3 regions of the Rhizobium sp. SU303 genome follow, and region 2 is predicted to be linked to each of the others. Evidence: predicted binding sites of a transcription regulator. Region 2 holds the regulator's gene; each other region holds the start of a gene.
The links. Region 2 encodes LexA, which represses DNA repair genes until DNA is damaged. Its sites were predicted from a motif close to TGTTCNNNNTGTGTTCNG; they were not measured.
Positions count from the first base shown of each region.

Region 1: the regulator LexA is predicted to act here: its motif matches at 7,774-7,791, upstream of RlegSU303_RS00290 (DNA recombination protein RmuC).
Region 3: the regulator LexA is predicted to act here: its motif matches at 5,956-5,973, upstream of RlegSU303_RS24360 (YifB family Mg chelatase-like AAA ATPase).

Region 1 covers NZ_CP088095.1:50,765-60,603, forward strand. Annotated here, with positions in the region: gene rpoN (RNA polymerase factor sigma-54) at 1-422, shown strand, start outside; gene RlegSU303_RS00265 (DMT family transporter) at 553-1,476, shown strand; gene hpf (ribosome hibernation-promoting factor, HPF/YfiA family) at 1,769-2,344, shown strand; gene ptsN (PTS IIA-like nitrogen regulatory protein PtsN) at 2,415-2,879, shown strand; gene RlegSU303_RS00280 (methyl-accepting chemotaxis protein) at 2,952-5,291, opposite strand; gene RlegSU303_RS00285 (ribokinase) at 5,535-6,434, opposite strand; gene RlegSU303_RS00290 (DNA recombination protein RmuC) at 6,515-7,741, opposite strand; gene RlegSU303_RS00295 (globin-coupled sensor protein) at 7,948-9,444, shown strand; gene def (peptide deformylase) at 9,542-9,839, shown strand, end outside.
Region 2 covers NZ_CP088095.1:1,968,516-1,978,354, reverse strand. Annotated here, with positions in the region: gene RlegSU303_RS09945 (pyruvate dehydrogenase complex dihydrolipoamide acetyltransferase) at 1-58, opposite strand, end outside; gene RlegSU303_RS09940 (pyruvate dehydrogenase complex E1 component subunit beta) at 74-1,459, opposite strand; gene pdhA (pyruvate dehydrogenase (acetyl-transferring) E1 component subunit alpha) at 1,475-2,521, opposite strand; gene RlegSU303_RS09930 (FtsB family cell division protein) at 2,667-2,987, opposite strand; gene eno (phosphopyruvate hydratase) at 3,124-4,398, opposite strand; gene kdsA (3-deoxy-8-phosphooctulonate synthase) at 4,541-5,386, opposite strand; gene RlegSU303_RS09915 (VOC family protein) at 5,383-6,279, opposite strand; gene lexA (transcriptional repressor LexA) at 6,478-7,197, shown strand; gene RlegSU303_RS09905 (ComEC/Rec2 family competence protein) at 7,178-9,610, opposite strand.
Region 3 covers NZ_CP088095.1:4,961,024-4,970,862, forward strand. Annotated here, with positions in the region: gene pmtA (phospholipid N-methyltransferase PmtA) at 1-519, opposite strand, end outside; gene RlegSU303_RS24325 (DUF72 domain-containing protein) at 615-1,526, opposite strand; gene dnaN (DNA polymerase III subunit beta) at 1,581-2,699, opposite strand; gene RlegSU303_RS24335 (hypothetical protein) at 2,793-2,963, shown strand; gene rsmI (16S rRNA (cytidine(1402)-2'-O)-methyltransferase) at 2,960-3,877, shown strand; gene RlegSU303_RS24345 (YraN family protein) at 3,867-4,235, shown strand; gene RlegSU303_RS24350 (cupin domain-containing protein) at 4,350-4,853, shown strand; gene gshB (glutathione synthase) at 4,940-5,887, shown strand; gene RlegSU303_RS24360 (YifB family Mg chelatase-like AAA ATPase) at 6,063-7,595, shown strand; gene RlegSU303_RS24365 (DUF4037 domain-containing protein) at 7,774-8,841, opposite strand; gene cysK (cysteine synthase A) at 9,144-9,839, opposite strand, start outside.

The sequences.
Region 1 (9,839 bases), 1.9 Mb from region 2:
TCCGCCAGCAGGACGCCTTCCTGCTGCACGGCGTCGATTACCTGCGCCCGCTGAACCTGAAAACGGTCGCCGAGGCGATCAAGATGCATGAATCCACCGTCAGCCGCGTCACGTCGAATAAATATATGCTGACGCCGCGCGGCCTCTTCGAACTCAAATATTTCTTCACCGTCTCGATCAGCGCCGTCGCCGGCGGCGACAGCCATTCGGCCGAGGCCGTGCGTCACAAGATCCGTGCGCTGATCCTGCAGGAGAGCCCGGAGGCGGTGCTTTCCGACGACGATATCGTCGACATGCTGAAGAAAGGCGGCGTCGATCTCGCCCGCCGCACCGTTGCGAAATACAGGGAGGCAATGAACATCGCCTCTTCGGTCCAGCGCCGCCGCGAGAAGCGGGCGCTCGCCAAGGTCGCGGGCTTCTGACGCAGCAATGCTTCGACCTCGATCGAAGCATCCGGCCTGAAAATCCCGTTATTCCTCTCCAGCGCGCCAGCGTCTTTTCAGACGCGCAACGGCGCCGCAACCCTTTGAATTGTCTTCAACCAAGATCGAAATGCCGACCATGACGCCGCAAAATTCCAACCTTGCCAGGGAGCTTTTCCTGCTGCTGGTGCTGGCGACCCTCTGGGGTTCCTCCTACAGCTTCATCAAGATCGGCGTCGAGACGATCCCGCCGATCACGTTGATCGCCGCCCGCACGCTGATTGCCGGCGGCATTCTGCTGGCCGTCCTGCGCCACCGGCGTGTCCGTCTGCCGCGTGATCGTGCCACCTGGCGGCGGTTTTTCGTTCAGGCCTGTCTGAACAGCGTCGTCCCCTTCACGCTGATCGCCTGGGCGGAACAGTCCGTCGATGCCGGATTGGCGGTGATCCTGAATTCGGCAACGCCGATCTTCACCTTCCTGCTGGCCGTGCTGATCACCGGCCATGAGCAGGTGACGCTGCGAAGGCTTTTCGGCGTCATGGCCGGGCTTGCCGGCATCTGCCTCGTCATCGGCATCGAAGCGCTCAGTGGTCTCGGTGAAAACCTGATGGCGCAGCTTGCCATCATCCTGGCGACTATCTGTTATGCAGGTGCCGCGATTTTCAGCAAGAACTTCAAGGGGCTTGATCCCGCAGTGCCGGCGGCCGGCTCGTTGATCTCAGGCGCGGTCGTTCTCTTGCCGATGAGTCTTATCATCGATCGGCCGTGGGAACTCGATCCTTCGGCGGCATCGATGCTGGCACTGCTGGCCCTCTCCGCCTTTTCGACGGCGCTTGCCTTTGTGATCTATTTCCGTCTCGTCCAGACGCTGGGTTCGGTCGGAACCACCGCGCAAGCCTATCTCAGAGTGCCGATCGGTGTTGCGATCGGCATCGTCTTCCTCGGCGAAAGGCTGAGTCCGACGGCCTGGATCGGACTCATCTGCGTCATATCAGGTGTCGCCGCCATGACGATCCCCGCCAGAAGGGGCGCAACGCAGGCGCGAAACGCGTAAAGTGGATGGACTGGCGGTCGGCGGTATGCCTTGCCCGACAAGGCATCCGCCACACGTTGATCGAGTGCCACTGTTGGTGATTCGGCGCCCTATTGACTTTTCGGCACGCTCTGGCTAGAAGCCCGCCGCAATCGATGCCGTGAACGGCGTCTGGAGTTATCCCCAGCATCAGAAGGGCACCAAGGACCCGCAGGCCTAAGCCGATCTTGCTTGAGATTGTGCGAAGTGCTTGGATGAACCTGAGGCTTGGCGTAAACTGATACCCGCAAACGACCATAAGAAGGGAAACTCCATGAGTGTGCGTGTATCCGGGAAACATATGGAAATTGGTGAATCGTTCCGTCAAAAGATCGAGGACCAAATTGGTATGGCCATCACGAAATACTTCGACGGGGGATATTCCGGCCAGGTGACCGTGGAAAAGGCGAGTTCTCGTTACTCGGCGGATTGCAAGCTTCATCTTGACAGCGGGGTGGTGCTGCATGCGGCCGGCGAGGCGACCGACCCGCAATTGGCTTTCGACGCCGCCTCCCAGCGGATCGAAAAACGGCTGCGGCGTTACAAGCGCAAGCTGAAGGACCATCACGCCGGAAACCATCTGAATGGTTTTGCAGAGGTCTCCTACACGGTCATGGATTCCGTTCCTGATCACGATGATGAAATCGCTGACGATTTCGCTCCGGCGATCGTTGCTGAAAGCACGAAGCAGCTGAAGACCATGTCGGTCGCCACCGCAGTGATGGCGCTCGACATGACCGACGAGCCGCTTCTCCTGTTCCGCAGCCCCGGCAAGGAACATCTGAACATCGTTTACCGTCGGCACGACGGAAATATTGGCTGGATCGATTCAGCCAGTATCAAAGGCTGAGATCAGGGTGGTGAGCGGCGGTATTGCCGCCGCTCCTTGCATTTGATCCCGGCGACAGAAGGAAAAAGAAATGGCATTGGCAGATTTGCTCCATCAGGATGCGATCATTCCCGCCCTCAGAGTAAATTCCAAGAAACAGTTGCTTCAGGAATTGGCTGCAAGAGCCGCCAGGATCACCGGGCTTTCCGAACGGGAGATCTTCGACGTCATCCTGCAGCGCGAACGCCTGGGCTCGACCGGCGTCGGCAACGGCATCGCCATTCCCCACGGCAAGCTGGGAAACATCCATTCGATCGTCGGCATCTTCGCCCGGCTGGAGCAGCCGGTCGATTTTGAGGCGCTGGACGACCAGCCGGTCGATCTCGTGTTCCTGCTGCTTGCGCCGGAGGGCGCGGGCGCCGATCATCTCAAGGCTCTGTCGCGTATCGCCCGCGTGCTGCGCGATCACGACCTGGTCGCCAAGCTGCGCGCCACCGATTCCGCCTCGGCGATCTACGCCTTCCTCAACGAAGAGCAGACGTCGAACGCTGCCTGAGTTGCATTATCCCCGAATGTGAAAAGGCGCCTGATATCCCAGGCGCCTTTTGCATTATGAGGGGCTGAACGATCAGAACTCTTCCCAGCTGTCCTGCGCCACGGCAGCGGATCCGCGCGACGGGGCAACGGGACGCCGGACTGCCGGGGCGCTCGCGCGAGGCGAAGGGGCTGAAGTCGCCGGTGCCCGCATCCTTTGCGCGACGGAGGCAAGGGCCGCGGCGTTGCCTGAACCCGAGACGTTGAAGCGCGTGGCGAGCGCCTTCAGTGTTTGTGCCTCGTCGTTGAGCGCGACGCTGGCAGCGGTCGCTTCCTCTACCATGGCCGCATTCTGCTGCGTCACCTGATCCATCTGGTTCATGGCCTGGTTGATTTCCTTCAGACCGACAGCCTGTTCGCTGGCCGATGCCGAGATCTGTCGGATGAGGTCGTTGATGCCCATGACCTGTTCGGCGATCTTGTGCAGCGTGCCGCCGGCGCGCCCGACGAGATCGACGCCCTCCTTGACCTGGACGGCCGAGCTGTTGATCAGCGTCTTGATCTCCTTGGCGGCATTGGCCGAACGCTGTGCGAGTTCACGCACCTCCTGGGCGACGACGGCAAAACCCTTGCCGGCTTCCCCGGCACGGGCCGCCTCGACGCCGGCATTCAGCGCAAGCAGGTTGGTCTGGAAGGCGATCTCGTCGATGACGCCGATGATCCGCGAAACCTCCGTCGAAGATTGTTCGATCCCCTGCATTGAGGCGATCGCCTTCTGCACCACTTCGCCGGACTTTTCGGCGTCCTGGCAGGCGAGGTTGACGTTGTCGGCCGCCGTGCGCGCATTCTCGGCGCTGGAATCGACCTGCGCAGTGAGTTCGTTGAGCGCGGCCGCCGTCTCTTCCAGGCTGGCAGCCTGCTGCTCGGTGCGCTTGGCGAGGTCGGAAGCGCTGTTGCTGATTTCACCCGTGCCGGAGCCGATATTGGCGACGCTGAGGTTCATCGTGTTGATGGTCTCTTCGAGGCTCGCGAGCGCGGCGTTGAAATCCTGCTTCAGCTTACCGTATTCGCCGGGGAACTCGTCGGTGATGCGGTGGCTGAGATTGCCCTGCGACAGTTCGGAAAGGCCGGCGCCGACGATCGAGACGATATGGCGCTGCAGCGACACCGATTCCTGGCGTTCCGATTCCGAACGGCTGCGCTCGGTCTCGGCCGCCTGTCTCTGGTCTGCGGCCTCGTCTTCGAGGCGGCGGCTGTCGGCGAGGGTGAAGCGGAAGCCTTCGAGCGCCTTGGCGACCGAACCGACTTCGTCGCTGCGGTCCTGGGCGGCGACCGGTTCGCCATATTGGCCGTCGCTCAGCGCCTTGACGCTGGCGACCAGCCCGCCGAGCGGCCGCTGCACGAAAGAGCGGATGGCGAAATAGAGCGCCAGCATGACGGCGCCAAGCACGATCAGCCCGTTGATGATCATCATATAGGTCTGGTCACGCACCGGCGCGTTGATCGCCGTGTGCGGCACGTCGACGAGCACCACCCAGGTGGCGTTGACGCCGGGAACCGCGAATGGATAGACGACACGATCGAAGGGATCGAGACCATCATAGGTGAGGTTCCTGACGAGGCCGGGCTGCTTGCTCGACAGCGCCGACTTGACGATGTCGGCGCCCTCGCCGTCATATTCCTTGGTCATCAGGTCGGGGATCGGTGCGACGATCCAGTTGCCGGCCTGCGACAGCAGCGTGACGCGGCCCGAACCGAAAGGATGCAGCGCCTGCAGCTTGTCGGTCAGCGACTTCAGCGAAATATCGACGCCGCCGACGCCGATCATCTTACCACCAGACATGACCGGATAGGCGATCGAGGTCAGCAGCGTCGGCACGTCGGTTCCTTCGGCCATATAGGGCGTGGTGATCGCGCCCTTGCCGCTGTCGGCGGCAAGCTTCCACCATGCGGCGGTATAGTCATTGTCGAAGGTCGAATATTGGATGCCGCCGTCCTTGGTCTTCGACCAGTAAGGCGTGAAGGCGCCGTTCTTGTTCGTGCCTTCGTCATTGTTGTTGGCGATCTCGGTGCTCTTGCCGTCAAGCGCGCCGAGCTGCTCGCAGAACCAGCTGCCGAAGGCGAAGGCATTCTGCTCGAGATTGGCCTTCAGCACGTTGATCATGCCCTTGCGATCGAGCGACTTGCCTTCATGGCCGCGGCCGATGACGCCCGACATGGTGCGCGCGGCGCTGGCGAGTTCGCCGACATTGGCGGCGATTTCATTGGCGATCGATTTTGCCTCGAGGTTGGCCTGATCCATCGTCAGCGTCTGGACGCGATCCCGGGTCTGGCCGATGAGGAAAAAGTTCGAAACGATGAGAACAAGCGCGATGGCGATGCCGGTGATGACGATGAGTTTCGCCGCAAGCGATTTCATACGAAAAATGAACATGGGGTCCTCGGGCAAGGATGCGCCGAACGGGCATTCTCCGGCGCAGGAGCAAAGGCTTCGCCCCGTCATGGAGCAGCCGCTTGGACGGCCGGATTCCAGAAAGTGGGAGGCGCCGGCGGCCATGAGGAACATCGCCGGAAAACTCTTAAATTTGAATGAAAACTCTATCGATCGGAGCCAGGAAAATCGCCGGAACGCCCTGAATTACAGGGCGTTCCGGCGCCGTTTCGCAAAGAGACGCGCCTATATCCTGTCTGCGACTTCCTCGCTCAGAGGGATCGACGGTTGTGCTCCGGCCTTGAGGCATGCGAGCGAACCGGCAACCGCCGCACGGCGCAGCGCCGAGACAAAATCGAGGCCGTCGTCGAGGCTGGCGGCGAAATAGCCGCAGAAAGTGTCTCCCGCGCCGACCGTATCGACAGGTTCGATCTTGAGGCCCTGCGCCCTTGAAATCGCCCCGTCACGAATGGCGATGACCCCGTCGGCGCCGAGCGTCACGATCAGCGTCTGGCCCGTCTCCGCATGCAGATGCACAAGGGCTGCCTCCCGTGCTTGTGCGTCCATGCCTTCCTGTCCGGCGAGCCGCTCGAATTCGGTCTCGTTGGCAATGACGATATCGGCGAGCCGGCCGAGACGCGGCGCATCGGGGATCAGCGGCGCGAGGTTGAGGATGCTGGTGACGCCCTTGGCGCGGGCCGCCGACAGCGCGCGTTCGACGGCAGCAGCCGGCACTTCAAGCTGCAGCATCAGGATATCGCCTTCGTTCATGCGGCCGATCGCCGTCTCGGCATTGGCAGGCGTGACCCGGCCATTGGCGCCGGGAACGACGGCAATCATGTTTTCGCCGTCGCCGCCGACAAGGATCAGCGCCGTGCCGGTGGGACCGTCGACATGGTTGACGAGAGAAAGATCGGTGCCTGCATCATCGAGCAGGGCCAGCGCCTCCGCAGCAAAGGCATCCTTGCCGACGGCGCCGGCCATATGCACATAGCGGCCGGCGCGCCGCGCTGCCAGCGCCTGGTTGGCGCCCTTGCCGCCGGCGGCCGTGGCAAAGCCGTTGCCGGCCACCGTCTCGCCGGGCTTCGGCAGGCGCTCGGTCGTGGCGATGAGATCCATGTTGATGGACCCGAAAACTGTGATCATGAATGTGTCCCGTCTTCCGGAGCATGCGGGCGAAATCATGCTCCTACTGTTTCATGCGGGCGCGACACTGCCCGAAGCGGTCACTCCTCGTCAACCACCCGCAGCTTCAGAAGACCGGTGCGGCTTTCCACCGATTTGGCCGCGGCTTCGCTGTCGCGGGCGGGCTTGGCATCGCCGCCGCCTGCCTCGAATTCCAGCGCTTCGATCCTGGCGCCGCGCTTGGTGAGCTTGTCGGCTGACGTGACCACCATGTCGATATCCTTCTGCGCCATGGCGAAATGGCCTTGCAGTTTGCGCACCCGCTCGTCGAGGCGGCTGAGGTCGTCCATCAGGATCGCCACCTCGCCCTGGATCAGATGCGCCTGCGCCCGCATGCGCTGGTCTTTGAGCACGGCCTGGATGACCTGGATCGACAGCATCAGCAGCGACGGTGAGACGATGACGATGCGTGCGCGGTGCGCCTTCTGCACCACCGGCTCGAAATGCTCGTGGATCTCGGCGAAGATCGATTCGGACGGCACGAAGAGAAAGGCCGTATCCTGGGTTTCCCCCTGGATCAGATATTTCTCGGAAATGTCCCTTATATGGACCTCCATGTCGCGGCGGAATTGCTGACCGGCGATCTTGCCGGCCTCGGGGGTGCCGGCGTCGCGGATCGCGTTCCAGGCTTCGAGCGGAAATTTTGCGTCGATCACCAGCGGCGGTGCGCCGTTCGGCATGCGAATCGTGCAGTCCGGCCGCGAACCGTTGGACAGCGTCTGCTGGAAGGCGTAGGCGCCCATCGGCAGGCCGTCGGCGACGATCGTTTCCATCCTGGACTGGCCGAAGGCGCCGCGCGTCTGCTTGTTGGACAGAATGGCCTGCAGCCCGACGACATCCCTCGCGAGCGTCTGGATATTGTTCTGCGCGGCATCAATGACCGCCAGCCGCTCCTGCAGCCGCTGCAGGTTCTCATGCGTCGATTTGGTCTGCTCGGTGATCGTCGAGCTGACGCGTTGCGACATGCCGTCGAGGCGTTGGCTGATCGTCTGGTTGAGTTCGCTCTGCCGCGCCCCGAAGACCTCGGTCATTGCCGCGATGCGGCCCTGCATCTCCGCCTGGATCTTCAAAAGCTCGGCCATGCGCGCTTCGTTTTCCTGAGCACGAAAGCTCGCTTCCTCCGCCTGCTCGCGGCGAAGGCTGACGCCGCGCAGCAGAAGCACGATCACCAGCAGGGCGAAGGCGGCGAGAACGCCGCCGACAAGCGCCAGCATGGCCGGGCTGATCGAGGAAAGGGCAAGGGCGAGCGATTCGGAATGGATGGTCATGTCGCAAGCATAACAGAAGAAATGGCGATATATAGATCAAAACGTGAACGGAATGAGCCGCCCTCAATATCCTTCCAAGCCATCGCTCTTCCTCGCCCGGGGAGAAGAAATCGCCGTCTCATTTAACGATTGCTCAACCATATTGGCCAAAACCTGCGGCGCAGAAATTCCTTCCCGCGCGCGTCGCGCCAAGTACAGAGATCTCCATGACCGCCCAGCAGACCGACAGTGCCCTTAGGCAGCGCCTCGATTTCATCGAACTGGATGAGGCAGCGCTCAAGTCGATGCGGGATCTGCGCCCTGTCATATCAGAGCTGATCGGCGGCGCCCTCGATAAATTCTACGCCAAGATCGCCAAGACCCCGGCTGTCGCAGGCTTTTTCGCCGATAAGAACCATGTCGGCCATGCCAAGAAGCGCCAGCAGGATCATTGGGCCAATCTTGCTGGCGGCGCGTTCGACGAGAGCTATGTCAACGGCGTGACCGCGGTCGGCCGGACGCACGCCCGCATCGGGCTGGAGCCGCGCTGGTATATTGGCGGTTACACCATCGTCATGTCCGAACTCGTCAAAGGCATCATGGAGAAGCAGTGGCCGTCGATCTTCGCGCGCCGAGAGGGCAAGGCATTGGCCGAGAAGCTGTCGGCCGTCATCAAATCAGGCATGCTCGACATGGATTATTCCATCTCGGTCTACCTCGATACGCTCGAGGCAAAACGCCGCGTCTTGGAGGAGCAGCGCGCCCAAGCCGAATCCGATCAGGCGATCGCGCTGGAGCAGCTGCGCCGCGGCCTGGAAGCGCTGTCGAACGGCGATCTCGAAGCCACCCTGCCATCCGACCTGCCGGGCAATTTCCGGCAGATGGCCGAGGATTACAACCGCGCCGTCAGGGCGCTAAGCCAGTCCTTCGCCTCCGTGCGCGAGACTTCGGGCCATATCATGAGCGGCGCCGATGTCATTTCCAATGCAACCAACGATCTGGCGCTACGCACTGCCCAGCAGGCGGCAGGCGTCGAGGAGAGCTCGGCCGCCCTGCAGCAACTGTCCGTCAGCGTCGGCCAGACGGCCGCCAATGCCGAGAAGGCGTCGGATGCCATGCGCGAGACGCAGCAGAAGGCGAAGAACTCCGGCGAACTCGTCACCAGCGCCGTCTCGGCGATGGCCGGCATCGAGAAATCCTCGACCGGGATCTCCAAGATCATCGGCGTCATCGATGAGATCGCCTTTCAGACCAATCTGCTGGCGCTCAACGCCGGCGTCGAGGCGGCCCGTGCCGGCGATGCCGGCAAGGGTTTTGCCGTCGTCGCCCAGGAAGTCCGCCAGCTCGCCCAGCGCACCGCGGAAGCGGCCAAGGAGATCAAGAACCTGATCTCGCAGAGCTCGACCCAGGTCAATCAGGGCGTCAGCATCGTCTCCAGCACCGGTGAGGCGCTGAACGACATGATCAGCCGCATCGATATCATCAACCGTTTCGTCGCCGATATCGCCGCCGCTGCCCGCGATCAGGCGACCGGGGTCAACGAGGTCAGCCTCGCCGTCCGCAACATGGGTGCGATCACCCAGCAGAATTCAGACATGGTCGAGCAATCCTCGGCGGAAACCCGCCGGCTCAAGGACGAGGTGGAGACGCTGATCGAGCTGCTGCGGCGTTTCCGCGCCCGACCGGAGGGCCGCTCCGCCGGTGCTGCTCGACGGGCTGCCTGAGGCCAATATGGCAAAATTCCAGACGGGGATGCAAAAAAGCGTATTCCCCGCCTACCGGATAATTCCATAGTCGGAAAAGATGGGTTATGGGAACGCCATGACCATCAAGCCACTCATCATTCTTCCCGATCCCGTTCTCCGCCAGCTGTCCAAGCCGATCGAGCGGGTGGATTCCGACCTGCAGCGTCTTGCCGACGATATGCTGGAAACCATGTACGACGCGCCGGGCATTGGCCTTGCCGCGATCCAGATCGGCGTGCCGCGCCGCATGCTCGTCATCGACATTTCGCGCGAGGGCGAAGAAAGGCAGCCGCAGGTCTTCATCAATCCGGAGGTCCTCACATCCTCCGACGAGCGCTCCGTCTATGAGGAAGGCTGCCTTTCGATTCCGGATT
Region 2 (9,839 bases):
AAAGGTTGCCTTCCTCCATGGTCGGAGAGAGGGCGGGCATCGTGATATTGATCGGCATCGAAACACCCTCCCCTTATTTGTAGCAAACAGCCTTCACCGCATCGACCACTTCGCCGACGTTCGGAAGAGCGAGCTTTTCGAGATTGGCGGCGTAAGGCATCGGAACGTCCTTGCCTGCGATCGTCAGGATCGGCGCATCGAGATAGTCGAAGGCCTGCTGCATGACGCGGGTGGCGATTTCGGTGCCGACGGAGGACTGCGGATAACCTTCCTCGACGGTGACCAGACGGCCGGTCTTCTTCACCGATTCGATCACGGTCGGCAGGTCCATCGGGCGGATGGTGCGAAGGTCGATCAGTTCGACGTCGATGCCGAGCTTCTCGAGTTCGGCGACAGCCTTGGTAGCATAGCTCATGCCGATGCCGAAGGAGACGACCGTGACGTCCTTGCCCGGACGATGGATGCGCGCCTTGCCGATCGGCAGGACGAAATTGTCGAGCTTAGGCACATCGAAGTGCTGGCCGTAGAGAATTTCGTTTTCGAGGAAGATGACCGGGTTCGGATCGCGGATCGCAGCCTTCAGCAGGCCCTTGGCATCGGATGCCGTGTAGGGCATGACGACCTTCAGACCGGGGATGGCGCTATACCAGGCTGCATAATCCTGGCTGTGCTGGGCGCCGACGCGAGCCGCAGCACCATTCGGGCCGCGGAAGACGATCGGAGCGCCCATCTGGCCGCCGGACATGTAAAGCGTCTTGGCGGCAGAATTGATGATCTGGTCGATCGCCTGCATGGCGAAGTTGAAGGTCATGAATTCGACGATCGGGCGAAGGCCGGCCATGGCGGCACCGACGCCGACGCCGGCAAAGCCATGCTCGGTGATCGGCGTATCGACGACGCGGCGGGGGCCGAACTCCTGCAGCAGCCCCTGCGTGACCTTGTAGGCGCCCTGATATTCGGCGACTTCCTCGCCCATGACGAAGACGTCTTCATTGGCGCGCATTTCCTCGGCCATGGCGTCGCGAAGCGCTTCGCGCACGGTCGTTGACACCATTTCGGTGCCGGCCGGGATTTCGGGGTCGTTCGGAACGACGGCCTTCGGCTCCGCCGGAAGCGGTGCGGAGGCAGAACCGGTGTTGGTCGGCTTCTCTTCCTGGGCAACTTCCGGAGCTGGTGCGGCGGCCGGCTTGGCGGCGGAAAGATCCGCGGCCGATTCGCCGTCCTGCAGCAGCACGGCGATCTTGGTGTTGACCTTGACACCTTCCGTGCCGGCATCGACGAGCAGCTTGCCGATGATCCCTTCATCGACGGCTTCGACTTCCATCGTCGCCTTGTCGGTTTCGATTTCGGCAATCACGTCGCCGGAGGTGACCTTGTCACCTTCCTGCTTCAGCCATTTGGACAGTGTGCCTTCTTCCATGGTCGGAGAGAGGGCGGGCATGAGGATATCGATAGGCATGGGTTCCCTCCCCGATTAGAGCAGAATGTCGGTATAGAGCTCGGATGCATCCGGCTCCGGATCGGCCTGGGCGAAATCGGCGCTGTCGGCGACGATGTCGCGGACATCCTTGTCGATCGCCTTCAGATCGTCTTCGGAAGCCCAGCCCTTTTCGACGAGGCGCGCCTTCACCTGTTCGATCGGGTCGTGATCGGAGCGCATCTTCTGCACTTCGTCCTTGGAGCGATACTTCGCCGGGTCGGACATCGAGTGACCGCGATAACGATAGGTCAGCATTTCGAGAATGATCGGGCCCTTGCCGGAACGGCAATGTTCGAGCGCCTCGTCGGCCGCCGCCTTGACGGCGCGGACGTCCATGCCATCGACCTGAATGCCGGGGATGCCGAAGCCGGATCCGCGAAGCGAGTAGTTCGACTGCGCGGTGGCGCGGGCGGTCGAGGTGCCCATGGCGTAACGGTTGTTCTCGACGATATAGACGATCGGCAGCTTCCAGAGAGCAGCCATGTTGAAGCTCTCGTAGACCTGGCCCTGGTTGGCAGCGCCGTCGCCGAAATAGGCGATGGAGACATTGTCATTGCCGCGGTAGCGGTTGGCAAAGGCAAGACCCGTTCCGAGCGAGACCTGGGCACCGACGATGCCGTGACCGCCGTAGAAATGCTTCTCTTTCGAGAACATGTGCATCGAGCCGCCCTTGCCGTGGGAATAGCCGCTGCGACGCCCGGTCAGTTCCGCCATGACGCCGCGGGCTTCCATGCCGGTTGCCAGCATGTGGCCGTGGTCGCGATAGGCGGTGATGACCTGGTCGCCTTCCTTCTGCGCCATCTGCATGCCGACGACGACAGCTTCCTGACCGATGTAGAGGTGACAAAAGCCGCCGATGAAGCCCATGCCGTAAAGCTGGCCGGCCTTCTCCTCGAAGCGGCGGATCAACAGCATCTCGCGATAAGCCTTCAGCTCTTCATCGCGATCGAAGTCGGCTACCGGGCCTCCATTCGATGCTTTGGCTGCCGGTTTTGCTGCAGTTTTGCGGCTGGAAACGGTCGCGGTCTTTCGCGGCGCCATTCAACCCTCCCTATGGGTTTGTCGTTTCTTGGTGGCGCGTACCATAGGGAAGAAATATGACCACAGCAATGCCATAATTGCATGGCTCGTATTCGGTGCTAAATTATTGGAAAAACTATGAAAATTCCAATTAACCTGTTTCCGGTTAATTGGAATAGTGGTTGAATACGACGATCTCGTCGGCGCGCGACATATTGAGCTGATAGCGCGCTTTTTCGTCCAGCATATCCTTGTCGAGCGAGCCATCACTCAAGAGCGCGACCTGATTTTCCAGATGTTCGCGCTTTGCCTTCAGGACGGCAAGCTCTTTTTCACGCGCGACACGCTGACGCTCGAACGTCTCCGTCGCGCGCAGGCCGTAATCGCCATGAATGCAATGATAACCGAAGTAGGAAAGGAAGGCGACCGTCATGGCCGGAATGACGAAGCGACCGATTCTTCTCTTCTTATGATGCTTTGTCCACATACACGCATGCTCTTGAACGCATTACCAATTCGTTCAATCTAGCGCGCAGAGATTAACCGTTCGTTGACTCTAAAAAACGGGCAATAAAAAACCCGCGCCGGGAAGGCGCGGGTCAAGCGTTGAAGATCAGATCCGATCAACCGCGAATGATCGAGCGGCCGGCATACTGGGCCTGCGGGCCGAGGCCTTCTTCGATGCGGATCAACTGGTTGTACTTGGCAAGACGATCGGAACGCGACAGCGAACCCGTCTTGATCTGGCCGCAGTTGGTGGCGACCGCGAGATCGGCGATGGTCGAATCTTCGGTCTCGCCGGAGCGGTGGGACATGACGGCGGTGTAAGCCGCCTTGTGCGCCGTGTTGACGGCATCGAGCGTTTCCGTCAGCGAGCCGATCTGGTTGACCTTGACGAGGATCGAGTTGGCGACGCCCATGCGGATACCGTCGCGAAGACGGGCGGAGTTGGTGACGAAGAGATCGTCGCCGACGAGCTGGGTCTTTTTGCCGGCCAGGTCGGTCAGCGTCTTCCAGCCATCCCAGTCGTCCTCTGCCATGCCGTCCTCGATCGAGATGATCGGATAGTTGGCGGCGAGCTCGGCCAGATATTCGGCCATGGCGCCCGATTCCAGCGTGCGGCCTTCACCTTCGAGAACGTATTTGCCGTCCTTGAAGAATTCGGTCGAGGCACAATCGAGGCCGAGGCACATGTCGTCGCCCGGCTTGTAGCCGGCTTTCTCGATCGACTTCATGATGAAGTCGAGAGCTTCCGGCGCGCTCTTCAGTCCCGGGGCGAAACCGCCTTCATCGCCGACATTGGTGTTGTGGCCCTGGCTCGCAAGTTCCTTGCGCAGCGTATGGAAGACTTCCGAACCCATGCGCACGGCTTCGGCGATCGAATCGGCGCCGACCGGCAGGATCATGAATTCCTGGAAATCGATCGGGTTGTCGGCATGGGCGCCACCATTGATGATGTTCATCATCGGCACCGGCAGCAGGCAGGCGGAAGCGCCGCCGACATAACGATAGAGCGGCAGGCCGGACGCCTGGGCAGCAGCCTTGGCGACGGCGAGCGACACGCCGAGGATGGCATTGGCGCCGAGGCGCGACTTGTTCGGCGTGCCGTCCAGCTCGATCATGATGTTGTCGATCTGGATCTGATTTTCAGCGTCGATGCCGCCGATCGCGTCGAAGATCTCGGTGTTGGCGGCTTCGACCGCCTTTTCGACGCCCTTGCCGAGGTAGCGCTTGCCGCCGTCACGCAGTTCGACCGCCTCATGCGCGCCCGTCGAGGCGCCCGAGGGAACGGCCGCGCGGCCCATGCTGCCATCTTCGAGATAGACATCGACTTCGACGGTGGGGTTGCCACGGCTATCGAGAATCTCGCGGGCGATGATATCGGTGATTGCAGTCATGGGTTCTTCCTGCTCGGTGGGTGATAAGTCGGTTCGAAACCTGTCTTAGTCGAAGGCGTGCAAATTACAATGCTGCAATTTCCAGCCTTCGAACCAGCCTTCCGATGTGGCCTATAGCACGATCATGTCAGACTGTTGAACGTCAAGCCTTGGCGACCGTATCGAAGGCAAGCAGCTTTTCAAGCAGCCGCGGCATGTCCTTGAGATAGACCATGTTGGGGCCGTCGGAAGGGGCGTTGTCAGGGTCCTGGTGGGTTTCGACAAAGACGCCGGCGATACCGGTAGCCACCGCTGCGCGCGCCAGCGTTTCCACGAATTCCCGCTGACCGCCGGAGGATTCGCCCTGCCCGCCCGGCTGCGCCACGGAATGGGTCGCGTCAAAGATAACGGGCGCGCCCATCGCCGCCATGATCGGCAGCGAACGCATGTCGGAAACCAGCGTATTGTAGCCAAAAGAGGCGCCGCGCTCGCACAGCAGCACGTTCGGATTGCCGCTGGCATTGAGCTTCTTCAGGACGTTCCTCATATCCCAGGGAGCGAGGAACTGGCCCTTCTTGACATTGACGACACGGCCGGTCTTGGCGGCGGCGATGAGAAGGTCGGTCTGGCGGCAAAGAAAGGCCGGAATCTGCAGGACATCGACGACCCTTGCCACCTCCCCGCATTGCTCGGCGGTATGAACGTCGGTCAGGACGGGAAAACCGAATTCCTTCTTGAGGTCGGCAAAGACCTCCATGCCCTTTTCGATTCCGATACCGCGTTCAGCCGAGAGCGAGGTGCGGTTCGCCTTGTCGAAGGAGCTCTTGTAGACGAGGCCAATGCCGAGCTTTCCGCAAAGCTCCTTCAGCGTGCCGGCAACCATGAAGGCGTGGTCGCGGCTCTCCATCTGGCAGGGACCGGCAATCAGCGACAGGCGGCCGGTATTGGAAAAGATGACCTGGCCTTGGCCTTCGCCGATCTTGACTTCGGAATTCGTATCAGTGCTCATCGTGTTTCCTCGAAGGCGAAGAGCGTACCCTGCCCGGGCGCGGGCTTCACCAGAATGCGATTGTTCTTGCGCGTGTATGTCACCCCGTTAGCAGCCAAATGCGCTTCTGTCACGGCAAGATCGGCGACAGCAAAGAGGATTGCCCGGCCGCGCAGGCCGCGATCTGCGGATGAGACGGCGATGTCGAAATAGGCCTCCAGCCCTTCCGGCGTCATCAGGCTGATTTTCGCATTCGATGCCGCAATATCGACGCCGAAACCGGTTTTCTCGACTGCCGATTGCGCCACGGCAAGGCTGACGAAGGCAGCGAAGGCGGCCGGCTCCGGCGTGCAAAGCGCGATCTCGACTATGCCGGTGACGCCATTGGCATGCGTCTCCAGCGCGGCGCGGTCGGCCGGCAGCGGATTGACGCGCTCGACGGTGAAAAGCAGGAGATCGGGCGCGCGCAGGTCGCCGGCGAAAGCCAGCTTGAAGCCGGCAATCGTCTCGGAACCGTCCGGCATCGTCATCGGCCGGGTGAACTGCAGCATCTCGCCGGCGCTCGATCCGTTGCCGACGAAATTCTGATGATCGATGCCGGCATCCTTGCTGCCGAAAGCCATCCCCGAAAGCCCCTCCTCGCAACAGCGGAAACGGAAGGCCTGGTTGCGGGCAGTGAAGACATTGCCTTGCCGCGCCGATGCCTCGCTCTCCTCGACGCTCGCAATCCCGAGCGGCTCCAGATAGGTCTTGTCGGCAAAAAAGACGCAGGCATTCTCCGTTCCGAAGGGATGGCGCGCATCGGCGGCAACGGTGAAGCCGAGCTTGCCGAGCCTCTCGCGCGCCAGATCGATGTTGACGACCGGCAGCACGACATGATCCAGCGGGTGCGGTTTGGCGGAATGCTCGTTCATGATGTCCCTCCTGGAAACGGCAAGAGATTTGCGACGGCGCGCCCCTCAACGCAAGAGATGTGTCCCAATCCGGCGAATGAAAATAAAAATCTCAACGAGTTGGCGCCAAGTTTTACGGAAATTTAGCTACTTGCGGAACACATATGGAACATATAGTGTCTGTTCTGGATTTGTTTCAATCACGAGGTCACAACGTCGATGCTCACGCGCAAACAACAGGAGCTTCTCCTTTTCATTCATGAGCGCATGAAGGAATCCGGCGTTCCGCCATCTTTCGACGAAATGAAGGATGCCCTGGACCTCGCCTCCAAGTCCGGGATTCATCGCTTGATTACAGCGCTTGAGGAGCGAGGCTTCATTCGCCGCCTACCGAATCGCGCCCGCGCGATCGAGGTCATCAAGCTTCCGGAGGCCTACAGCCCCAGCATTCAGCCCCGGCGCGGCTTTTCGCCGAGCGTCATCGAGGGCAGCCTCGGCAAGCCGCAGCCGGTTGCTACTCCTGCTCCCGCAAAACCCGTCGCCGACAACGCCAACTCGGTCTCCGTGCCGGTCATGGGCCGAATCGCTGCCGGTGTGCCGATCTCGGCGATCCAGAACAATACCCACGACATCGTCGTTCCGGCCGACATGCTCGGCTCCGGTGAACATTATGCGCTCGAGGTCAAGGGCGATTCGATGATCGACGCCGGCATCTTCGACGGCGACACCGTGATCATCCGCAACGGCAGCACCGCAAGTCCTGGCGACATCGTCGTTGCTCTCGTCGACGACGAAGAAGCGACACTCAAGCGCTTCCGCCGCAAGGGCGCCTCGATCGCGCTGGAAGCGGCCAACCCAGCTTACGAGACCCGGATTTTCGGGCCGGACCGTGTCAAGGTTCAGGGTAAACTCGTCGGTCTCATTCGCCGATATCACTGACATTGGCCAGGCCGGATTCGGTAAAACTGTTGCTGCGCCAGTCATAGGCACGATGGCGCATCCATGGCCGCGACAATACATCGAATGCGGTTGCGACCTCCAGGCCGGTGTCCGTGAAGCGCAACTCGATGGAACCGGTCCTGCGCAACGTCTCACCGGTGAAGAGCGTCGCACCTGAACGGCAATTGTTGAAGCGAAGGCGGACCGACGTCACGACGATATCGGCCGCGTCGCACGCCGGGCCGAGATAGGCGGCGTTGTCGATGACGGTTACCACCCGACCATTGCCAAGCCTTGATATGCACCAGGCCTTCTTGACGCAGGAAAAGCGGTTTGCGTCACCGCCCGCTGCGGCCGTCCGCATCGCGGTCCTTGCTTCGTTCTGCTGATCGCGGGAAAGCCTGACGCGGCGGTCTTCTCCCTCAGGCGGGATAGCAGGACCATCCAGCATCTTCGGCGGATCATGCCTCGGCAGGACCAGCGCTCTCTGCCACTGGTCGAAGATGAAGTCCGGCGGTCTTTCACGGTTGGAAGCCATTGCCGCCGCCTCGACGACCGCGACGAGACTGCCATCCTCCGAAATCACCAGATCCGGCGGCCGGGGAACCGGCAGAAGCAGCAGGATGAGTGTTGCGACCGCGATGATCGATGTGCCGACATGGCGCAACCGGGTGCGGAGCAGCGTCAGCAGCAGAAAGCCTGCCACGGCGACGGCGAAATACCAGGCGGGCAAGCGGCCGACGTCGATATTGCCACCCCAGCCGGACACCGTCTTTGCGACCGCGATCACCAAATCGAGGCCAAATCCGACGATCTTCCAAGCCCAAACATCCAGACCGAAAGGCATGAGCAGCATCGCCAGCAGGCCTGCCGGCATGATGATGAAGGAGATGATCGGCATCGTCGCGAGGTTTGCCGGCAGGCCGTAGGCGGTCAGGCGATGAAAATGCTCGATCGAAAACAGCGCGGTTGAAAAACCGCCGATCAGCGAGGTCAGGAAGACGCCGCCGAAGAAACCGGCAACCGTAACGAACGGCCGGATGATCGGCAGCTTCAGAAAGGCGTTTTCGCGGACGCGCCGGTCCTTCCACAGCTGATAGCCCGAGACCAGCGCCAATGTCGCGGCAAAGGACATTTGGAAGCTCGGTCCCAAGACCTCGGACGGCGAAATGGCGATGATGACGAGAGCGGAGAGAGCGACATTGCGCAAGCTGATCGACGGCCGGTCGAAGAAGACCGCAATCAACATGATGGCCATCATGATGAAGGCGCGTTCTGCAGAGACCGCAAAGCCGGAGATCAGGAAATAGGCGGTGACGGCGATGAGCGCGCCGGCGGCAGCGATCTTCTTTGTCGGATAGGCCTCGGCGACGCCGGGAAAAAGGCTGAGCAGCATCCGGAAACCGACGAAGAAGATGCCGGCCGACAGCGCCATGTTGAGACCGGAGATGGCGATGATATGAGCCAGGCCGGACTGGCGCAGCGCCTCCGTCGTCGCATCCGAGATGGCCCGCCGCTCGTCCGTCACGAGAGCGGCGGCAAAAGCACCGGTGTCGCCGGGCAGGATCGACCGTATGCGATCGCCGATGCCGCTGCGCAGCCGGTACAGTCCTTCGAGCAAAGCTTCCGGCGTCGATCTCGCAGCCTGGGGACCTGCCTGCAGATCGGCCTTCGTCGGTGCGCCGTAGAAGAAGCCATTCGCGCCGATGCCGTCGAAATAGGCACTGAAGGAGAAGTCGTTGAGCTCGGGAAGCGCTGGGCCTGCCGGCGGCGTCAGCCGCGCCCTGCCACTGATGATATCGCCGATCTCGAAGGCCGCGTCGGCGCCGCGGGCGATCACGGTTATGCGTTCGGGCGGCCGCTTCACCTGTGGCGCCTCAGTGCCGGTGACGGCAAGAATGTAGCGCCACCGCCCGCGACCGTCGCCTTCACGCCGCTCGACACGGCCGGTCACCGTCGTCGTCACGGCGGAATCGAGGATCATAGTGGAAATCCGCCAGCTCTCGAGCTGCGCAGAGACCATGCCGCAGGCCACGAGCGCAAGCGCCAGCAGCGTTGCCCGCACCGCCGCCCGGCTGCGGCTGGCGATGAAAACTGCCACGGTCGGCGCCAACAGGCAGAGCAGCGATGCAACGAGAGGAAAATCCGATGCCGCGAGAAACCAGACGGCTGACCCGGCGCCGAGGAAGACCGGCGAGAACAGCAGCAGGCGGCCGTGGTCCGCCTCCTCGCCCAGCATGCGCATGCCGGCCCGTAGCAATTGCGAAGCTGCGGCCGGCAGCCGGTGGCGCAATGGTGTCGCCGACTGCGTCCGTGTCGGTCGCGTTACCGCGACAGGTGGTGAAAAATTGGAAGTGTTAGCAGCGCCTTCGCCTGCTTCCGGCCGCAATTCGACTGTCGTCAACTCCTGCATGAACCGCCCAAGCCCGGCTGCGAAGGCGGCCAGAATGCAACCTCCAATCAAATCCGGCAAGAATAATCGATTGAAATACGAGGGAAAATCGCGAGCGCCAAAAGACCAGTCGAATCATCGGCTTCCGATATGCGTGCGGCTCATCGCTGCAGTGCCTAAAAGATGATACCGCAATGCACAAAATGCCGTCACGGTAACTTGGCATTAGCCTCGCGATCATATAGCTATC
Region 3 (9,839 bases), 2.0 Mb from region 2:
GGGATTGGCGGCGATCGGGGAGATCGCGCCATAGGAAATCTGCACCATCGGCCGGCCGGCCGGCAATCGATCGAGCAGGCTTTCGAGCAGCGAGATGCGCTTCGCCATCGGGAAATTCAGAAGCGGAATGCCCGAGACGACGGAATCGAAGGTGAGACCGCTGAAATTGCCAAGAGTGGTCTGAAGATCGAAGGCATCGCCGTTGATGAAGTGCACGCTGGGATAGGTTCGCTGTAGATGTTTGTGGAAATCCGTCGAATATTCGATTGCAACGAGATTTTCCGGACGGACGCCGCGGCCGAGAATGGCCTTGGTGATGGCGCCCGTGCCCGGTCCGAGTTCAAGCACCGGCAGCCCGGAATGGATATCGACGACGCTTGCCATTCGCTTGGCGGTGATCGAGGAGGTCGGCACGATCGAGCCCACCGTCTTCGGCCCCTGCATCATGCCCCGGAAGAAGCGGATCTCGTCGTCGAACCTCTTCCCGAACCGTTCCTTCACCTTGACCCGTAAGCTCATTCTCCACCCATCCGCATGTTGATCGAATGCCTTAATATGCCGCTTGTCGCTTAAGGGACAAGGATTTTCGCAACAGGGACATCGGCGTCAACAGTTCATGCGGCTTTCGGCGCTGAATCCGGCATGAGCTCGGCAAGCCTTTGGCTCAAATGATCGGCATCGACAGGCGCGCGCAGCTTCACATCGGTATTGTCGAAATAGAGATAGACGTCGCGGCCCTTGGCGCGCGCCGGGACAGGGGCAAGCACCCGTGTCGCATCGTCAGGTTCCCCGCCAGTGGCCCAGGCGCGGATGCGTTGCGCCCAGATGTCGAGCGCTTCGTCCTCATAGCCGCTGACATAGAGCTTTTCGGAGCCATGCAGGCGGCAATAGATGAAATCGGCGGTAATATCCATCAGCAGCGGCCATTTCACCGTATCGGCGCAGACGAGAGCGACCTTGTGGCGCCTCAGCATCTCAATGAAGGCGGGTGAGCGGAAGCTCTCGTGGCGGATCTCCAGCGCATGCCGGATCGGCTGATGCCCGTCACATGTAAGCCAGGCCGGTCCCTTGATGTGCCAGTCGTGCCGTTTCGCCAGCGCGATCGCCGCGTCGCGGGTGTGCGGCAGCAGCGACAAAAAGCTTTCAAAAAGTGATGGGTCGAAGACCATGTTCGGCGGGAATTGCCAGAGGATCGGCCCGAGTTTGGGGCCGAGCCGCAAAACGCCGGAGGCGAGGAAATTGGCGAGCGCCGTCTGGATATCCTGCAGCCGCAGCATATGGGTGATGAAGCGCGGTCCCTTGACCGCGAAGACGAAATCCTCCGGCGTCTCGTCGCGCCAGCGGCCGAAGCTTTCGGGCCGCTGCAATCCGTAGAAGGTGCCGTTGATCTCGATCGACCGGAAGTGCCGGGCGGCGTAGGCAAGCTCCTGCTTTTGCGGCAGGTCCTTCGGGTAGAATTGGCCGCGCCAAGGCGCATAGGTCCAGCCGGATATGCCGATGCGCACCGCTCCCGTCTTTTTGGTCATGGGATCCTCCATTTTGACAGGAGGAAAAACGGCAATGGGCGGCCTTCGTTCCGCTCAGACGCGCATCGGCATCAGCACGTAGAGGGCATCGTCGCCCGCCGTGTCGCGGATCAGCGTCGGCGAGCCGGCATCGGCAAGCAGGAAGATCGCTTCCTCGCCGGAAAGCTGGGCGGTGATGTCGAGCAAGTATTTGGCGTTGAAGCCGATTTCCATCGCATCCGTGTCGTAGCCGACGGCGACTTCCTCAGTCGCGCTGCCGGAATCAGGGTTGTTGACGGTCAGCATCAGCTGCCCCTCGGAAAGCGCCAGCTTCACCGCGCGGCCGCGCTCGGAGGAGATGGTCGAGACGCGGTCGACGGCCTGTGCGAAGCTCGTGCAGTCGACGCGCATTTCCTTGTCGTTGCCGGTCGGGATGACGCGCTGATAATCCGGGAAGGTGCCGTCGATCAGTTTCGAGGTCATGACGATCGAGCCGATCGTCATGCGGATCTTGGCGTCGGAGACCTCGACGGTCACCATCGTTTCGGGATTGTCGACCAGCTTCTGCAACTCGCCGACCGTCTTGCGCGGAATGATGATGCCGGGCATGCCCTCGGAGCCGGAGGGCGCATCGACATCGGCGCGCGCCAGCCGGTGGCCGTCGGTCGCAACCGCCCTGAGCTTCAGCTGGCCGTTGCTCTCGATCGTATGGAAGAAGATGCCGTTCAAATAATAACGCGTCTCTTCCGTCGAGATCGCAAACTGCGTGCGGTCGATCAGCATCTTCAGATCGGTCGCCTTCAGCTTGAAGGAATGCGTGAAGGTGCCGGCTGTGAGATCCGGAAAGTCCGATTCCGGCAGGCATTGCAGCGAGAATTTCGAGCGGCCGGACTGCACGGTCATCGCGCCGCCATCGGGGCTGGTGGCAAGCAGCACTTCCGAGCCGTCGGAAAGCTTGCGCACGATATCGTAGAGAAGATGCGCGGGAACGGTGGTGGCGCCGGGCTGCTGGACGCTAGCAGGTGTCGCCTCGGTGATTTCGAGGTCGAGGTCGGTCGCCTTCATGTCGAGCTTCTGGCCGTCGGCCTTGAGCAATACGTTGGACAGGATCGGGATCGTGTTGCGACGTTCGACCACGCGGTGGACGTGGTTCAGCGATTTCAACAGGTTTGACCGCTCAATAGTAATACGCATGGGATGCTACCGCTTTCGACCGTGACTGTCCGGGCGCGTCGAGCACCCGAAGAATGCTGTCCCGGCTTGAGGCCGGGGGAGTGGACGGGCAAAATGGCAGACTTCAGCATTGCTTTGCAAGAGGCATGGACGCCGGCACCCCTGCATTTGCGGTTTTCCAGAGCAATGCTCACAGAAATCCGAACCCTTGCCGAAGCGATGCGGCTCGCCCATAAAGGCTTCGATGCCGGCGACGAGCCGGCGGGACGAAAGCAAATGGCATGAATGAGGAAACGACAGCGGACGCCGCCGGCCGGCGAAGCTTCCGCCTGCACAATGCAACGGTGCCGGCGCGGCCGCTGAAGCCGGCGCTCTATCTCGTCGCCACCCCGATCGGCAATCTCGGCGATATCACCCTGCGGGCGCTGGAAACGCTGGCCGGCGCCGATGTACTCGCCTGCGAAGATACGCGCGTCACCCGCGTGCTGCTTGACCGCTACGGCATCCAGAACCGTCCCTTCGCCTATCACGAGCACAATGCCGACGAGGCCGGTCCAAGGCTGCTGCAGGCGCTCGAAGCCGGGCGTTCGGTGGCGCTGGTTTCCGATGCCGGCACGCCGCTGGTCTCCGATCCCGGTTATCGGCTGGCGCAGCAGGCGATAACGGCAGGTTACCGCGTCATTCCCATTCCCGGCGCCTCCGCCCCGCTCGCAGCTCTTGTCGGCTCCGGCCTGCCGAACGATGCCTTTCTTTTCGCCGGTTTCCTGCCGGCCAAGGACAAGGCCCGCCGCGACCGTCTCGGTGAACTTGCCGCAGTACCCGCAACGCTGATCTTCTTTGAATCGCCGCATCGCATCGGCGCAACGCTTCTGGCCGCCGCCGATGTGCTGGGCGGCGCTCGGCCCGCCTCCGTCTGCCGCGAGCTGACCAAGACCTATGAGGAGTTCCGTCGCGGCTCGCTTGCCGACCTTGCCGCGCATTATCAGCAGGTGGAAAACGTCAAGGGCGAGATCGTCCTCGTGATCGGTCCGCCGGAGCCGGTCGAGACGGATGAGGCCGATGTCGAAGCCATGCTGGCCGACCTGTCGAAGACCATGCCGACGGCAGGCGCCGCGACCGAGGCCGCCCGCCTCACCGGCCTGCCGCGCAAGGTGCTCTATCAGCGCCTGCTGGAGATCAAGAACGCCGATGGGCGATAATGATCTCGCAACGATCAGAAGGAAGGCGCTGCGCCGGGGCCGCATGTCGGAATATGTCGCGGCCGCCTTCCTGATGCTGAAGGGCTATCGCATCCTGGCTCTGCGCCACCGCACCAGGCTTGGCGAGATCGACATCATCGCCCGCAAGGGCGATCTCGCCGTCTTCGTCGAGGTCAAGGCCCGTCATGGCGAGGCCGCGGCGGTCGATGCCGTCTCTGTCGCCGCGCAAAAGCGCATACGGGCGGCAAGCGATCTCTGGCTCGCCCGCCAGGGGGATCAGGCCCGCCTTTCCCAACGTTATGATATCGTGGCGATCATGCCCGGCCGGCTGCCGCGGCATTTTATTGATGCTTTCTGACCTCCTTTCGCCCCATAGGATTTCCGGATCGTTAAACTTTTAGTCCCCGCTTGAACCAGGTCCTTACGACTCTCTGCTATCGACTCGGTAGGGATAACAATTGGGGGTTGTTTCATGGCCTGGAAGCTGATGTTTGCAAGTGCGGTCGCCATGGCCGCGCGCTCGGTGCCGTATGCGGTGGCGAAGCCGGCCGGAAAGTCCTTCGTCGCGCATGCGAGCGATCTGCTGCCGCTGAAATCCACGCCGATCAATCCGGACTGGATTGTCAGCGGCAATCCGCAGGCCCGCACCGCCGAACATTCACGCGGCCATGACGAGGCCTCGCTGACGGCGATCTGGGATTGCACGGCGGGCGAATTCCGCTGGCGCTTCGGCTGGGACGAGACGGTGATGATCCTCGAAGGCGAGGTTCATATCACCGCCGAGGACGGCACCGAACGAACCCTGCGCGCCGGCGACGTCGCCTTTTTCGCCGGTGGGACCTGGGCAAGCTGGCGGGTCGACAATTACGTCCGCAAGGTCGCCTTCCTGCGCAAGCCCTTCCCGAAGCCCTTGGCCATCGCCTACCGCCTCCGCAACATACTGCGCAACAACGGCAACCAGGGCATCGCTGCCTGAAAAACGGCGACCTGAAGCCCTTGATTGACCGTTGCGTTTGATATCTGGCCGACCTACATCTGTCCGGCATTCAGCGAGGGATGGAAATGGCCAAGATCACCAATGTAGCGGTCCAGATGGATCATGTCGCCGGCATCAATATCGCAGGTGATTCCACCTTCGCCATGAGCCTGGAGGCGCAGGCGCGCGGCTACAAGCTCTTCCATTATACCCCCGACCGCCTGAGCTTCCGTGACGGCAAGCTCTATGCCAGCGTCGAGCCGATGGTGCTGCGCGACGTCAAGGGCGATCACTACGAGCTTGGCGCGCCGGAGCGCATCGACCTCGCGACGATGGATGTCGTGCTGCTGCGCCAGGATCCGCCCTTCGACATGTCCTATATCACCTCGACGCATCTGCTCGAGCGCATCCACCCGAAGACGCTCGTGGTCAACGATCCGGCCTGGGTGCGCAATTCGCCGGAAAAAATCTTCGTCACCGAATTCTCCGACCTGATGCCGAAGACGCTGATCACCAAGGATGCCGCCGAGATCCGCCGCTTCCGCGACGAAATGGGCGACATCATCCTGAAGCCGCTCTACGGCAATGGCGGCGCCGGCGTCTTTCATTCGACCCGCGACGACCGCAACCTCTCCTCGCTGCTGGAGATGTTCGGCCAGCTCTTCCGCGAGCCCTTCATTGCCCAGCAATATCTGCCTGACGTCCGCAAGGGCGACAAACGCATCATCCTGGTCGACGGCGAATTCGCCGGCGCCATCAACCGCGTTCCGGCCGAACACGACAGCCGCTCCAACATGCATGTCGGCGGCCGCGCCGAGGCGACCGAACTGACGCCGCGCGAACAGGAAATCTGCGGCCGCATCGGCCCGGCGCTGAGGGAACGCGGCTTCCTGCTCGTCGGCATCGATGTGATCGGCGATTACATGACCGAGATCAACGTCACATCGCCCACCGGCATCCGCGAGGTCAAGAAGTTCGGCGGCGCCGATATCGCGAGCCTGCTTTGGGACGCGATCCAGCGCAAGCGCGGCTGAGCCTGCTGCTCATGACCGTTTTGGTCTCGCGACCGAGCACAACCAAGGTCACAGCGGATGCCTGACTATGTTCTTTGATTGTTCTTGTTTTATTCCAGCTTCCATGCCAGATTGCAACCGCTGGCCCTGAACGGCCGGGGGCGGTATAAGAGTTTGCGGGACAAGGGATGGGCATATGGTCGCGCGTGTCAGTACGGTTGCATTTCAGGGTATCGAAGGTGTGCCGGTCGAGGTCCAGGTCATGGTCGCGCCCGGCAAGGTCGGCATGCAGATCGTCGGCTTGCCTGACAAGGCGGTGGCCGAAAGCCGTGAGCGCGTGCAGGCGGCCCTCCACGCCTCCGGCCTGGCGCTGCCGGCGAAGCGCGTGACGGTCAATCTGGCGCCGGCCGACCTGCCGAAAGAGGGCTCGCATTTCGATCTGCCGATCGCCCTTGCCCTGATGGCCGCCCTCGGCGCCATTCCCGCCGATGCGCTGTCGAACTTTGTCGTCGTCGGCGAGCTCAACCTCGACGGAACGATCGCCGCCATATCAGGCGCGCTGCCGGCTGCGATCGGCGCCAATGCGCTCGGCAAGGGATTGATCTGCCCGGCCGAAAGCGGCGCCGAAGCCGCCTGGGCAGGCGCCGAGGTCGATATTCTCGCCCCGCGCAGCCTGATCGCCCTTGCCAATCATTTCCGCGGCACGCAGGTCCTATCCAGGCCGGAAGCGTCGATCCGCGCCAATGCCGCAAACCTGCCGGACCTTGCCGAGATCAAGGGCCAGGAAAGCGCCAAGCGGGCGCTCGAAGTGGCCGCGGCCGGCGGTCATAACCTGCTGATGGTCGGTCCTCCCGGCTCCGGCAAGTCGATGCTGGCGGCGAGGCTGCCGTCGATCCTGCCGCCGCTTTCGGCCGCCGAACTGCTGGAGGTGTCGATGGTCCATTCGATCGCCGGTCAGCTCTCCGGCGGCAAGCTTTCCGATCGCCGGCCCTTCCGTACCCCGCATCATTCCGCAACCATGGCAGCCCTCGTCGGCGGTGGCCTGCGCGCCCGTCCCGGCGAAGCCTCGCTTGCCCATCACGGCGTGCTCTTTCTCGACGAGTTTCCCGAATTCACGCCGCAGGCGCTGGATGCGCTGCGCCAGCCGCTCGAAGGCGGCGAATGCGTCATTGCGCGTGCCAATCACCGCGTCTCCTATCCGGCGAAATTCCAGCTGATCGCGGCGATGAACCCCTGCCGCTGCGGAATGGCCGGCGAGCCGGGCCATACCTGCGCCCGCGGCCCGCGCTGCATGAGCGATTACCAGGCCCGCATCTCCGGCCCGCTGATGGACCGCATCGATATCCGCATCGACGTGCCGGCCGTCTCCGCCGCCGATCTGATCCGGCCGATGGCGGCCGAAACCAGCGCCGACGTCGCGCGCCGCGTCGCCCGCGCCCGCGAGATCCAGCAGGAGCGCTTCGAAAGCACCGGCGCAAAGGGCATCGGCACCAATGCCCGCTGCTCGACTGCGATGATCGAGAAACTGGCCGAGCCCGATGCCAGCGGCCTGCAGCTGCTGCGCGACGCCGCCGAGAAGATGAAATTCTCCGCCCGCGGTTACCACCGCGTGCTGAAGGTCGGTCGCACGCTTGCCGATCTCGACGGCAAGCCGACCGTCGGCCGCATTCATCTCGCCGAAGCCATCTCCTACCGCATCGCTGGGGAGAGACTGACGGCCGCGGCGTAAGAGGCGCGAAGCGCTCGACAGTTTGTTGGCAAGCTCGTCCTTTACTCGGCATTGTGCTTGGCATCTGCCGGAACAATCGGTTGCAGATGCTCGGGACAAGCCCGAGCATGACGAAAGAGAAGTTGGCGCCAATGAGTTCAGCAGGCCTGAATGGCACGCTTTCCGAATGACGGAGCGATCAGCTGTCCAACTGGCTCACCATCCTTTGAGAGAGCTTGGCGTCCTCAAGCAGGGGCGTGAGGTCGCTGATCTGATCCAAAGAGCCGACAATCGGCAGCTGTTTGATCCACGCATCGGTTATCGCTGAATGCGCGGCCTCTACCGTATCGTCAGCGTTGATGGTCGTAAATGGCCGGTCATGATATGGACCCACGATTGGCTCGAAAGAGGCGACGCCAATCGCATTTTGCCTGCGCGCGAGTTCCTGGTAAGCCGAAGCGAGCGCGTCCTCTCGTTCCGCCCATTCACTCGAATGTAAGGCCCGCTGCAGGTGAGGCGGGAGGGGCTCTGCGATGGGAAGCCTGGCAAAGCCACTGCCGAGCCATTTTGAATAGGGGGCGTAACGTCGCTCGAGCAGGAACCCCATTCTCATTACGTCCCGCACCAGCCGCGCGGCGATGACTCGCGAACCCAGATCGTCTCCAACTTGTCCTGCGCGACCGACAAATGCCTGCTCCTCAGCGATGCGCCGCCACTGACACGCAATCTTATAGAGCCACACATCGTCTGGGAAATACCTCAGGCGATCACGGGTCTGGCTCAAGCGGCTATCGTCATCGTGAAAAACGGCGCCTGATGTGAAGGCGAGAAGCTTTTGCTCTGCAAAGCCCAGCCATTGAAGAGCGTTGAGGTTTTCGACCGACCGAACGGCGAAGTGGCCTTCCAATAGCGCTTCGAGCGTATGAAACTCCAGTCCGTGTTCAGACGCTCCTGCCGCCTCGACGCCATTTGCCGGCGGATGTGGTCGGCTGCGCCAGCCAATAGGCTCCCCAAGATAGTCAGCCGGCGCAACTTTGGAAAATTCATCGACCAGTCGCCGTGCACAATTGCCGAAGTCGTCTCGGCCCAGGAAGATGTGGACGCGTGGCCCCCAGTTGTGGTCCTTGGAAACGTCATCGTCAAAACCGAGTAGCTCCGAGCCATAGCCGATCAGTGCTGCGGAATAGCGGAGCTCTGGCGCAACCTCATTCAGCCAGGGCCGAACGATATCGGTATAGAAACCTCGTGATAACTGGATCCCCTGCATGACGTCTCACCGTAGTCTTGATGCCATCACGATTGGAAACAAAGCCGCCTCAGAGGGCCAACCGAAAATGGCCGTCGAAGGCGCCTCGACAGTTTATCCGCAGCCACGTTCTCTACTCGGCGTCATCCTCGGCCTTGTGCCGAGGATCTGCTACATATCAACCGGCTGCAGATGCTCGGGACACGCCCGAGCATGACGAAAGAGGAGCTGGGCCGACTCCATCAGCAGTCTGGGGTGGGCGCCGAAGCGCCCCGATATTCTGCGAACTTGAATGACCGGGGAAGCCCCGGCCAAATCCTGCCTCAGCTCCCCAGCCCCTCGAACAACGCCGTCGAAAGATACCGCTCGGCGAAAGACGGGATGATGATGACGATGTTCTTGCCGGCGTTCTCGGGACGGACGCCGACCTTGATTGCGGCGGTCAGTGCCGCACCCGAGGAGATGCCGACCGGCACGCCTTCGAGCCGGGCAACCAGGCGCGCCTGTTCGAAGGCCTCGTCATTGGTCACGGTGACGACCTCGTCATAGATGCCGGTATCGAGGATCTTCGGGGCGAAGCCGGCGCCGATGCCCTGGATCTTGTGCGGGCCGGGATTGCCGCCGGAGAGGATCGGCGAATCGGCGGGCTCGACGGCGATGATCTTGATCTCGGGCTTGCGGCTCTTCAGCACCTGTCCGACGCCGGTGATCGTGCCGCCGGTGCCGATGCCGGAGACGACGATGTCGACCGTGCCGTCGGTGTCGTTCCAGATTTCCTCGGCCGTCGTCTTGCGGTGGATCTCGGGATTGGCCGGGTTTTCGAACTGCTGCGGAATGACGGCATCGTCAAGGGAGGACGCCAGTTCCTCGGCCTTGGCGATGGCGCCCTTCATGCCCTTTGGTCCCTCGGTCAGCACCAGCTCGGCGCCGAGCAGCGCCAGCATCTTGCGGCGTTCGACCGACATGGTTTCCGGCATGGTGAGGATCAAGCGGTATCCCTTGGCGGCGGCGGCAAAGGC